3 regions of the Streptomyces sp. NPDC127097 genome follow, and region 2 is predicted to be linked to each of the others. Evidence: riboswitches for the same ligand, from Rfam matches in the RefSeq annotation. Region 2 holds a riboswitch; each other region holds the start of a gene.

Region 1 (3,246 bases), on a different contig from region 2:
CCTCGACGCGGTCGCCGTCGCCGAGCGGGGTGGTGGGCCACTGGGTGCGCGGCACCACGGTTTCGTTGACCGCCGCGGCCACCCCGGCGGGTGCCTGGGACAGCGTCGCGACGAGCCGGTCGAGGGTGAGCCCGCCGGGGATCTCACGGGCCTCGCCGTTGACGGACACGGACACGGTGGACGCGCTCATGCGCCGGCCTCGCTTCGTTCGGCGGGCCGGCCGTCGCCGCCCGCGCACCTGTTCACGGTTCGCTCGATGCGCTCGCTCATACGGGCTGCTCCTCGGGGGCACGGGTGCGTTCCGGCCCCGGGGTGGTGGGGGAGAAGCGTGCGGGGGAGAAGGGGCGGGCCTCTTCGGGGAGGCTCCCGGTGGCCAGGACCTCGGCCATCGCGTCACCGGTGACCGGCGTCAGCAGCACCCCGTTGCGGTAGTGGCCGGTGGCCAGGTGGAGGCCGGGCAGTGCGGTCGGCCCCAGGAGCGGCGCGTTGTCGGGGGAGGTGGGGCGCAGCCCGGCGCAGGTCTCGGCCAGCGGCAGTTCGGTGATGCCGGGGACCAGCTCATGGGCGTCCCGCAGCAGCTCGTAGACCCCGCCCGCGGTCACGGTGGTGTCCCAGCCCAGCTCCTCACTGGTGGCGCCGACGACCAGTTCGCCGTTCTCCCGCGGCACCAGGTAGAGGGGACCGCCGCGGACGACGGCCCGTACGGTGCGCGACAGGAAGGCGGGACGGCCCGCGGGCACCTCCGGCAGCCGCAGCCGCAGCACCTGGCCCTTGACCGGCCGCACCGGCGGCAGCACCGCCTCGGGAACACCGGCGAGACCGCCGCTGTGGCTGCCCGCCGCCAGCACGACCTGACCCGCCGACAGCCGGGTGCCGTCGGCCAGTTCGGCGCCCGTGGCGCGCCCGCCGCCGACCGTCAGCTGCACCGCCGCGCTCCGGTGGAACGCCACTCCGGCGCGCTCACACGCGGCCAGCAGGGCGCTCACCAGCCGGCGCGGATCGACCTGATGATCGCCGTCCACCCGCAGCCCGCCGCGCACCCCGGGGGCCAGCATCGGCTCCAGGCGGCGGCACTCGCGCCCCGTGAGCCACTGCGAGTCCAGTCCCGAGCGGGTCTGGAGCGCGTGCAGCTCGCGCAGATGGGCACGGTCGTCGGCGTCCAGCGCGACGGCCAGGGTGCCGCACCGCCGGTAGCCGATCCGCTGCCCGGCGGCCTCCTCCAGCTCTTCGGTGAACCGCGGATAGCGCTGCGCGGAGGCGAGATTGAGGCCCAGCAGGGTCTGCTCGCCGTAGTGGAGTTCGGTGACCGCGGCCAGCATCCCGGCCGCGACCCGGGCCGCGCCGCCGCCGGGCGCGGGATCGGCCAGGGCGACGGTCAGTCCGCGGCCGGCCGCCCGCCAGGCGGTGACCAGGCCGATGATGCCGCCTCCGAGGACGAGCACATCGGGACACGGCGCGGCCGGTCCCGTCGGTGTGGCAGGTGGATGCATGATCCTTCAGCCCCTCCCTTCGCCGGCATGACCCGGATCAGGTTCGTACGGTCGGAGGCCGGCCAGCCTCCCTCTCAGCCCGGTCCGTCCGGGCTCCCGCGAGTGCGTGTATCCGTCACCCTAATACGGGGCCGCGAGACGCCGTAAGGCACGGCATCCGGTCCCCAGGGGCCCGGATCCCGGGGCGGCCGACGGTGACGGTGTGTCAGAGATCTCCTTGCGTGCTGCTGCGAGCGGCGTCGCGGACCGTCCTAGAGTGATCGGGTGAGCGAGCAGAGCAAGTCCTCCCAGACCCCTGACCGCACGCCGCGCGTCGTGATCGTCGGCGCGGGAATCGCGGGTGTGCAGACCGCGGTCGCCCTGCGCGAACAGGGCTGGCGCGGCGCGATCACGCTCCTCGGCGACGAGCCCCACCAGCCCTACGACCGCCCGCCACTGTCCAAGGCGGTCCTGCTGGGCAAGGCCGAGGGCTCCACCTTCGACATCGACTTCGCCGGGCTCGACATCGAGCTCCGTCTGGGCCACCCGGTCACCGCCCTGCAACCGGACGCCCACCTCGTCGAGACCGCCGACGGCCCGGTCCGCTACGACTACGCGGTCCTCGCCACCGGTGCCGACCCGATCATGCTGCCCGGCAGCGAAGGCATGCCCGGCGTCCATCTGCTGCGCACCCTCGACGACGCCGAGCGGCTGCGTCCGGTGCTCGCCGCCCAGCACGAGATCGTGGTCGTCGGGGCCGGCTGGATCGGCGCCGAGTTCGCGACCGCGGCCCGGGAGGCGGGCTGCGCGGTCACCGTCGTCGAGGCCGCCGACCGTCCGCTGGCCGGTGCGCTGCCCGCCGAGGTCGCCACCCACATGACCGGCTGGTACACGGACGCCGGCGCCGAGCTGCGCACCGGCGCCCGGGTCGCGTCCGTCACCGCGGGCGCGGTCACCCTCGCGGACGGCGCGACCCTGCCCGCCGACGCGGTGGTCATCGGGATCGGCGCCCGGCCCGCGACCGCCTGGCTGGCCGGCTCGGGCGTCGAGGTCTCCCCGCAGGACGGCTCCGTCCTCGCCGACGACCGGCTGCGCGCCTCCGTGCCCGATGTCTACGCGGTCGGCGACTGCGCCTCCTTCCCGTCGGCCCGCTACGGCACCCGCCTGCTGATCCACCACTGGGACAACGCCCTCCAGGGCCCCCGTACGGTCGCCGAGAACATCGCCCGCGGTGACGCCGAGGGGCTGGTCTACGACCCCGTCCCGTACTTCTGGTCGGAGCAGTTCGGCCGCTTCGTGCAGTACGCGGGCCATCACGGCAACGCCGACGAGCTGGTCTGGCGCGGTGACCCGGCCGGGGCCGCCTGGTCGGTGATCTGGCTCCGGGAGGGCCGGCTCGTCGCGCTGCTGGCCGTGGGGCGGCCGCGGGACCTCGCCCAGGGGCGCAAGCTGATCGAGCGGGGCGTCGTACTGGACCGCGAGCGGGCCGCGAACGCGTCCGTACCGCTGAAGTCCGCCGCCGTGTAGGGCGCCGCGGCCGCCGGTTGCCGGGCGGCCGCCGTCACCCTCCGGTGTGCACGAAGCCCCTGATGGCGATGCCCGGCTACCGGCTGTCAGTGCGAGGTGGCAGGCTTGTCCTGTGACCGAGATTGACGCAAACATCGATGGACTCGTCCCCGCCTGGCTCACCCTCCCCGACATCGCCGAACAGCTCGGCGTCGAGGTGACACGCGTCCGGCAGCTGGTCAAGGAGGGCCAGCTGATCGCGGTGCGCCGC
Region 2 (3,246 bases):
TCTCCTTGATCTTGTGCATCGGGACATGTCCCGGGCCCTCGATCATGGTCTGGACGCCGTGCCTCTTGGCGATGGTGTTCAGCTCACCGAGCGTCCGCAGCTCCGCGAACTGCGCCTCGTCGTTGGCGTCCGCGATGGAGCCGGGGCGCAGACCGTCACCGAGCGAGTAGGTGACGTCGTAGGAGGCGAGAATCTCGCAGAGCTCCTCGAAGTGCGTGTAGAGGAACGACTCCTGGTGGTGGGCCAGGCACCAGGCGGCCATGATCGAACCGCCGCGGGAGACGATGCCGGTCTTGCGGCGGGCCGTGAGCGGCACATAGCGGAGCAGCACACCGGCGTGCACCGTCATGTAGTCGACGCCCTGTTCGGCCTGCTCGATGACGGTGTCCTTGTAGATCTCCCAGGTCAGTTCCTCGGCCTTGCCGTCGACCTTCTCCAGCGCCTGGTAGAGGGGGACGGTGCCGATGGGGACGGGGGAGTTGCGCAGCACCCACTCGCGGGTGGTGTGGATATTGCGGCCGGTGGACAGATCCATCACCGTGTCGGCGCCCCAGCGGGTCGCCCAGGTCATCTTCTCCACCTCCTCCTCGATGGAGGAGGTGACCGCCGAATTGCCGATGTTGGCGTTCACCTTCACCAGGAAGTTCTTGCCGATGATCATCGGCTCGATCTCCGGGTGGTTGATGTTCGCCGGCAGCACCGCGCGGCCGGCCGCGATCTCGTCGCGGACGAACTCGGGCGTGACCTTCTCGCGGACGGCGACGTACTCCATCTCCGCGGTGATCTCGCCGCGCTGGGCGTACGCGAGCTGGGTGACCGGGGCACCCGCACGGCCGCGGCGCGGCTGACGGGGGCGGCCCGGGAAAACCGCGTCGAGGTTCTTGAGTCCGCCGCGCGGCGAGGTGTGCTTGAGGCCGTCGTCCTCCGGCCGCATGGGGCGGCCCGCGTACTCCTCGGTGTCGCCGCGGCCGATGATCCAGTTCTCCCGCAGCGGCGCCAGACCGCGGCGGACGTCGGTATCGATATTCGGGTCGGTGTACGGCCCTGACGTGTCGTAGAGCGTCACGTCCTTGCCGTTGGTGAGGTGCACCCGCCGGACCGGCACCCGAAGATCGGGGCGCGATCCGGAGACATAGCCCTTGTGCCAGCCGATCTGCGGCGTTTCGCCATCGTTGGCACCGTTTTCGGGCGTGCGTGCATCCTTCAGAGTCATGAGACCCCAACTCCCTACGCCGGCATTACCCGGTAACAGGTTCGGCGGTCGACGCAGCGGCTTCCGTCCGCCGGCGTTTCACGTGAAACGCCGCTGGGACGGAGGTCAGCGCCCTCTCAGCCCGGTGCTCCGAGCTCCCGCGATTGCAAAGGTGCCACCACGGTAGCGGCCGATGTGGCGCGGTGAACAGTGGGCCCCTGGAGTTCTTGCGATGATCGGGCGGTGTCCGCTCACGAGTCCCACCACCATCCCGCCGCGCACTCCCATGGGCACGGCCATGGCCCTGCGGCGCCCGTCTCCCGGCATCTGCGCAAGGTCATCGCGGCTGTCCTGATCCCGTTCGCGGCCGCAGTGGCCGTCGGTCTGGTCGTGCTCTGGCCGGGCGGTGCGCCTCCGCACAAACCGTCCGGGGTCGGCTTCGATCAGCCCACGGAGAGCGCCCGAGTGGTCAAAGTGGCGGAGGTGAACTGTGCGGATGTCCATGCCGAACAGCAGCCCCAGCCCCCGTCACCGACGGGGCAGCCACCGGCCGGGGGAGCGGACAAGGGCAAGCCCTGCCAGCAGACGACGATCGAAGTCACCACCGGGCAGCACAAGGGGCGCACCTTCCAGACGGTGGTGACCCCGGACGCCCTGCGCCACTACACCACCGGCCAGGAGGTGGTGGTGGCGTACTCCCCCAAGGCGCCGAAGGAGTTGCAGTACTCGGTCAGCGATGTCGACCGGTCGCTCCCGATGTGGCTGCTGGCCGCGATCTTCGCCTTCGCAGTGGTGATCGTCGGCCGGCTGCGTGGCGTACTCGCACTGGTGGCGCTGGCGGCCAGCTTCGTGGTCCTGACGCTGTTCATCCTTCCGGCGATCTTGCAGGGCTCCAATCCGCTGGTGGTGGCGGTGGTCGGGGGCAGCGCGATCATGCTGATCGCGCTGTACCTCTGCCATGGGCTCACGGCCCGTACGTCCGTGGCCGTGCTCGGCACCCTGGCATCCCTGCTGCTGATCGGGCTGCTCGGATCGATCTTCATCGGCTGGGCGCTGCTGACCGGCAATACGGACGACACGACCGGGCTGGTGCACGGCCTGTATCCGGACATCGAGATCCGCGGTCTGCTGCTGGCGGGGATCATCATCGGTTCGCTGGGCGTGCTCGACGATGTGACGGTGACCCAGACCGCCGCGGTCTGGGAGCTCAAGGAGGCGGACCCGTCGGCGGGCTGGCGCAAGCTGTACGGCGCCGCGATGCGGATCGGCCGGGACCACATCGCATCCGTCGTCAACACCCTGGTGCTGGCCTACGCGGGCGCCGCGCTGCCGCTGCTGTTGCTGTTCTCGATCGCACAGAGCAGCGTCGGTACGGTCGCGTCGAGCGAGGTGGTCGCGGAGGAGATCGTCCGCACACTCGTGGGCAGCATCGGGCTGGTCGCCGCGGTGCCGCTGACCACACTGCTGGCCGCGCTGGTCGTCTCGGCGGACCGGAAGGAGCAGACCGTGCCGGCGAGCGGCGGCACGGGAGCCGGACAGGAGGCCGGGGCCAGGGTGGGTGCCGGGGGCGGGGTCAGCGGCGGCGTGCCGACGAGCCCCACGGGTGGCCGGCAAGGACGCCGTGGGGGACGCGGCAAGCGGCGTAAGCAGGGATGACGGGGAGGCGGGAACAGGGGAGGGGAACGACGGGCAGGCTCAGCCGGCCGGGGCTTCCGTGAGGATCCGGTCGAGCACCGCCTCCAGGGTGTCGCAGACCTCTTCCTTGCCCAGCGGCACCAGCCGGTCCGTACGGTCCAGGAAGGCGACCAGCGGCGCCGCACTCACCCGGAACAGCGCACGCTCGGCGCCGACTTGAAGGCTGATGAGGACATCGCTGAGGTGCTCGGGGGAGGCCGGCTCGATGCGCACATCACCCTCACCGGACGGCCGGCTCAGCCCGTCCAGCAGCAGCTCCCGGCCGAACGCCCAGGTCACCGGCGCATCGCCGGGAAGATCGAAGGTGAGGCGGACGGCGTACGGATCGGCGCTGGCGAAGTCCAGCTCCACCGGAATCC
Region 3 (3,246 bases), on a different contig from region 2:
ACCGCCCGCAGCAGTTGTTTGCCGGGGAAGTCGAAGCGCGCGAAGACATAGGCGCCGGGCAGCGCGATCAGCAGCGTCAGCCCGGTCGAGGCGGCCGCCTGCCAGCCGGTGAACCACAGCACCTGCACGACATCCGGGTCGCTCAGCACGGCACCGAACCGGCCGAGCTGCCACTGTCCGCCGTCCTTGAGCCCCCGTCCGACGATCGCCACGACGGGATAGGCGAAGAACAGCGCGAAGAAGGCGAGCGGCACCGCCATCAGGCCGAGCCGCACCGCCGTCCCCCGCGCGGGCCTGCCACGCCGGGCGCCCGTGGCGCCCGTGACGTCCGTGGCGTCCGTACCGTCCGACCGCGTTACTTCAGAACGAGCGAGGACCACTGCTTGATCCACTGTTCGCGGTTCTCGGTGATCGTCCCGGGCGCCAGGGTGGTGGGCTTGTCGATCGTCGTGCCGTACTTGGTGAACAGCTCCGGCACCGCGGCGTCCTGACGGGCCGGGTTGACGAACATCGTCAACGGCACGTCCTCCTGGAACTTCTTGCTCAGCAGGAAGTCCAGCAGCGCCTTGCCGCCCTTCTCGTTCTTCGCGCCCTTCAGCAGACCGCCGAATTCGATCTGCCGGAAGCAGGTGCCGGCCGCGACACCGGTCGGGGCCTCCTTGGGCGCCGGCTTCTTGCCGAGCACCTCGGCGGGCGGGCTGGAGGCGTAGGAGACCACCAGCGGCTTGTCGCCCTTGCCCTTGCCCGCCGCGGAGCCGGAGAACCGGTCGTTGTACGCCTGGTCCCAGCCGTCGACGACCTCGACGCCATTGGCCTTGAGCTTCTTCCAGTAGCTCTGCCAGCCCTTCTCCCCGTACTTCGCGATGGTGCCGAGCTGGAAGGCGAGGCCCGGGGAGGAGGTGGCGGAGTTCTCCGTGACGAGCAGCCCCTTGTACCGGGGCCGGAGCAGATCGTCGAAGGTCTTCGGCGGTGCGATCTTGTGCCGGGTGAAGTAGCCGCGGTCGTAGTTGACGCAGATGTCGCCGTAGTCGAGCGGGGTGACCCGGTGCTCGCCCTTGTCGAGCTGAAGCCCCGCGGGGACGCTCTCCAGCCCCTTGGCTCGGTAGGGGCTGAAGAGGCCCTCGTCCAGACCGCGCGAGAGCAGCGTGTTGTCGATGCCGAAGAACACATCGCCCTGGGGGTTGCCCTTGGACAGGACCGCCTGGTTCACGGCCTTGCCGGCGTCCCCGCCCTTGAGCATCGTGACCTTGTAGCCGCTCTCCTTCTCGAAGGCGGCCAATACGGACTTGGAGACGTTGAACGAGTCATGGCTGACGAGCGTGACGGTCTTGGCGTCCGCGCTGCCGCCGCCCGAGCCTCCGCAGCCGGCGAGGGCGGTCATCCCGACCGCGGCGGCCACCACCGTCGCGGCGATCCTGCTCCTGGTGCTCACTGATTTCCTCCTGGCTGGCCAGGAAGAGACGCGGCCCTGCCCGGTGTCCACGGCTCCCGGCGTCCGGGGACGCGGGGAGGGAACTCCGGGCAGGGCGCAACAGCATGAGTGACGACCGAACTTCCTACCCGGAATGACCCGGGCGAGGTTCAAGGGTCTGCGGGCACCGTAGGACTACGACGCTTCCGCACTCTCAGCGCTGTGGCGCTCCCCTGTCGGAATGTGCATTTGTTCGACCACACCGTATCAGCGGGGTGGTCAGCGCTCCGAGGCCGCGAGCTGCCCGCAGGCGCCGTCGATCTCCTGGCCGCGGGTGTCGCGGACGGTCACCGGCACCCCGTGCGCCTCGATGGCCTGGACGAACGCCCGCTCGTCCTCGGGCCGCGACGCGGTCCACTTCGAACCGGGCGTCGGATTCAGCGGAATCAGGTTCACATGGACCCGCTTGCCCTTCAGCAGCCGCCCCAGCAGGTCACCGCGCCACGCCTGGTCGTTGATGTCCCGGATCAGCGCGTACTCGATCGAGATCCGCCGCCCGGACTTCTCGGCGTACTCCCACGCCGCGTCCAGTACCTCCCGCACCTTCCAGCGCGTGTTGACGGGCACCAGCGTGTCGCGCAGCTCGTCGTCCGGGGCGTGCAGCGACACGGCCAGCCGGCACTTGAAGCCCTCGTCGGCGAACCGCAGCATGGCCGGCACCAGCCCGACCGTGGAGACGGTGATCCCCCGCTGCGACAGCCCCAGCCCGTCCGGCTCGGGATCCGTCAGCCGCCGGATCGCGCCGACCACCCGCTTGTAGTTGGCGAGCGGCTCCCCCATCCCCATGAAGACGATGTTGGACAGCCGCGCCGGCCCGCCCGGCACCTCCCCGTCGCGCAGCGCACGCATCCCGTCGACGATCTGGTGCACGATCTCGGCGGTGGAGAGATTACGGTCCAGCCCCGCCTGCCCCGTGGCGCAGAACGGGCAGTTCATCCCGCACCCCGCCTGCGACGAGATGCACATGGTGACCCGGTCCGGGTACCGCATCAGCACCGACTCGACGAGCGTCCCGTCGTGCAGCTTCCACAGCGTCTTGCGCGTGGTGTCGTCATCGCACGAGATGTGCCGCATGACCGTCATCAGCTCCGGCAGCAGCTCACTCGCCAGCTTCTCGCGCGCCGCCGCCGGAATGTCCGTCCACTGCGCCGGATCGTGCGCATAACGGGCAAAGTAGTGCTGCGACAACTGCTTGGCACGAAACGGCTTCTCCCCGATCGCCGCCACCGCTTCACGACGCTCGACGGGACTGAGATCAGCAAGGTGCCGCGGCGGCTTCTTGGCCCCGCGCGGCGCGACAAAAGTAAGTTCTCCGGGTGCAGGCATGGTGGGTCCAGTGTGGCAGATCGTCCGGCGCGGCCCAGGCCGCAGGCGGTGAGAGGACGGTCACCGCCAGGGCGCGGGGTGCCGCGGGCGGACCAGGCCCCTCCCCGCCGTACGGATCCCGATCCGCCGCCGTACCCCTCACCGAAGGGACGCACCAGGCGTATCCGCAGCCCCGTGGCCTCGTTGGCCACCGCGCCGGTGGTGGCGGGTGTGGTGTGGGGTACGTCAGGAGCGTGGAACAGTGGCTGTGACCCGTTGGATCGTGATCAACATCCCTTCCTGGTTGCTGCTGGCAGGGCTCGTCGTCGTGATCGCGGGCGGGACCGCGGTCGTCCAGGCACTCGTCCGGCACCGGGTCCCCCGCATCAAGCAGGGCAAGCAGAACGAGATCGCGCAATTCCTCTTCCCCGTGATCGCGGTCGTCTACGGGTTCCTCATCGGCTTCATCG

Evidence for each region. Region 2 has a riboswitch for thiamine pyrophosphate ahead of thiC (phosphomethylpyrimidine synthase ThiC). Riboswitches for the same ligand answer to the same signal wherever they lie in the genome.
Region 1: it holds a riboswitch for thiamine pyrophosphate, as region 2 does, so the genes downstream of both, thiO (glycine oxidase ThiO) here and thiC (phosphomethylpyrimidine synthase ThiC) in region 2, are expected to answer to the same signal.
Region 3: it holds a riboswitch for thiamine pyrophosphate, as region 2 does, so the genes downstream of both, ACFWJW_RS26885 (thiamine ABC transporter substrate binding subunit) here and thiC (phosphomethylpyrimidine synthase ThiC) in region 2, are expected to answer to the same signal.

What each region holds. Positions count from the first base shown of each region.
Region 1 covers NZ_JBHXFI010000111.1:3,513-6,758, reverse strand. The annotation lists gene thiS (sulfur carrier protein ThiS) at 1-190, opposite strand, end outside; gene thiO (glycine oxidase ThiO) at 267-1,490, opposite strand; TPP riboswitch at 1,488-1,600, opposite strand; gene ACFWJW_RS37415 (NAD(P)/FAD-dependent oxidoreductase) at 1,755-2,996, shown strand; gene ACFWJW_RS37410 (Rv2175c family DNA-binding protein) at 3,109-3,246, shown strand, end outside.
Region 2 covers NZ_JBHXFI010000009.1:100,486-103,731, forward strand. The annotation lists gene thiC (phosphomethylpyrimidine synthase ThiC) at 1-1,213, opposite strand, end outside; TPP riboswitch at 1,208-1,364, opposite strand; gene ACFWJW_RS10475 (YibE/F family protein) at 1,436-2,848, shown strand; gene ACFWJW_RS10480 (SsgA family sporulation/cell division regulator) at 2,888-3,246, opposite strand, start outside.
Region 3 covers NZ_JBHXFI010000042.1:24,678-27,923, forward strand. The annotation lists gene ACFWJW_RS26880 (ABC transporter permease) at 1-380, opposite strand, end outside; gene ACFWJW_RS26885 (thiamine ABC transporter substrate binding subunit) at 356-1,432, opposite strand; TPP riboswitch at 1,536-1,656, opposite strand; gene rlmN (23S rRNA (adenine(2503)-C(2))-methyltransferase RlmN) at 1,691-2,797, opposite strand; gene ACFWJW_RS26895 (hypothetical protein) at 3,039-3,246, shown strand, end outside.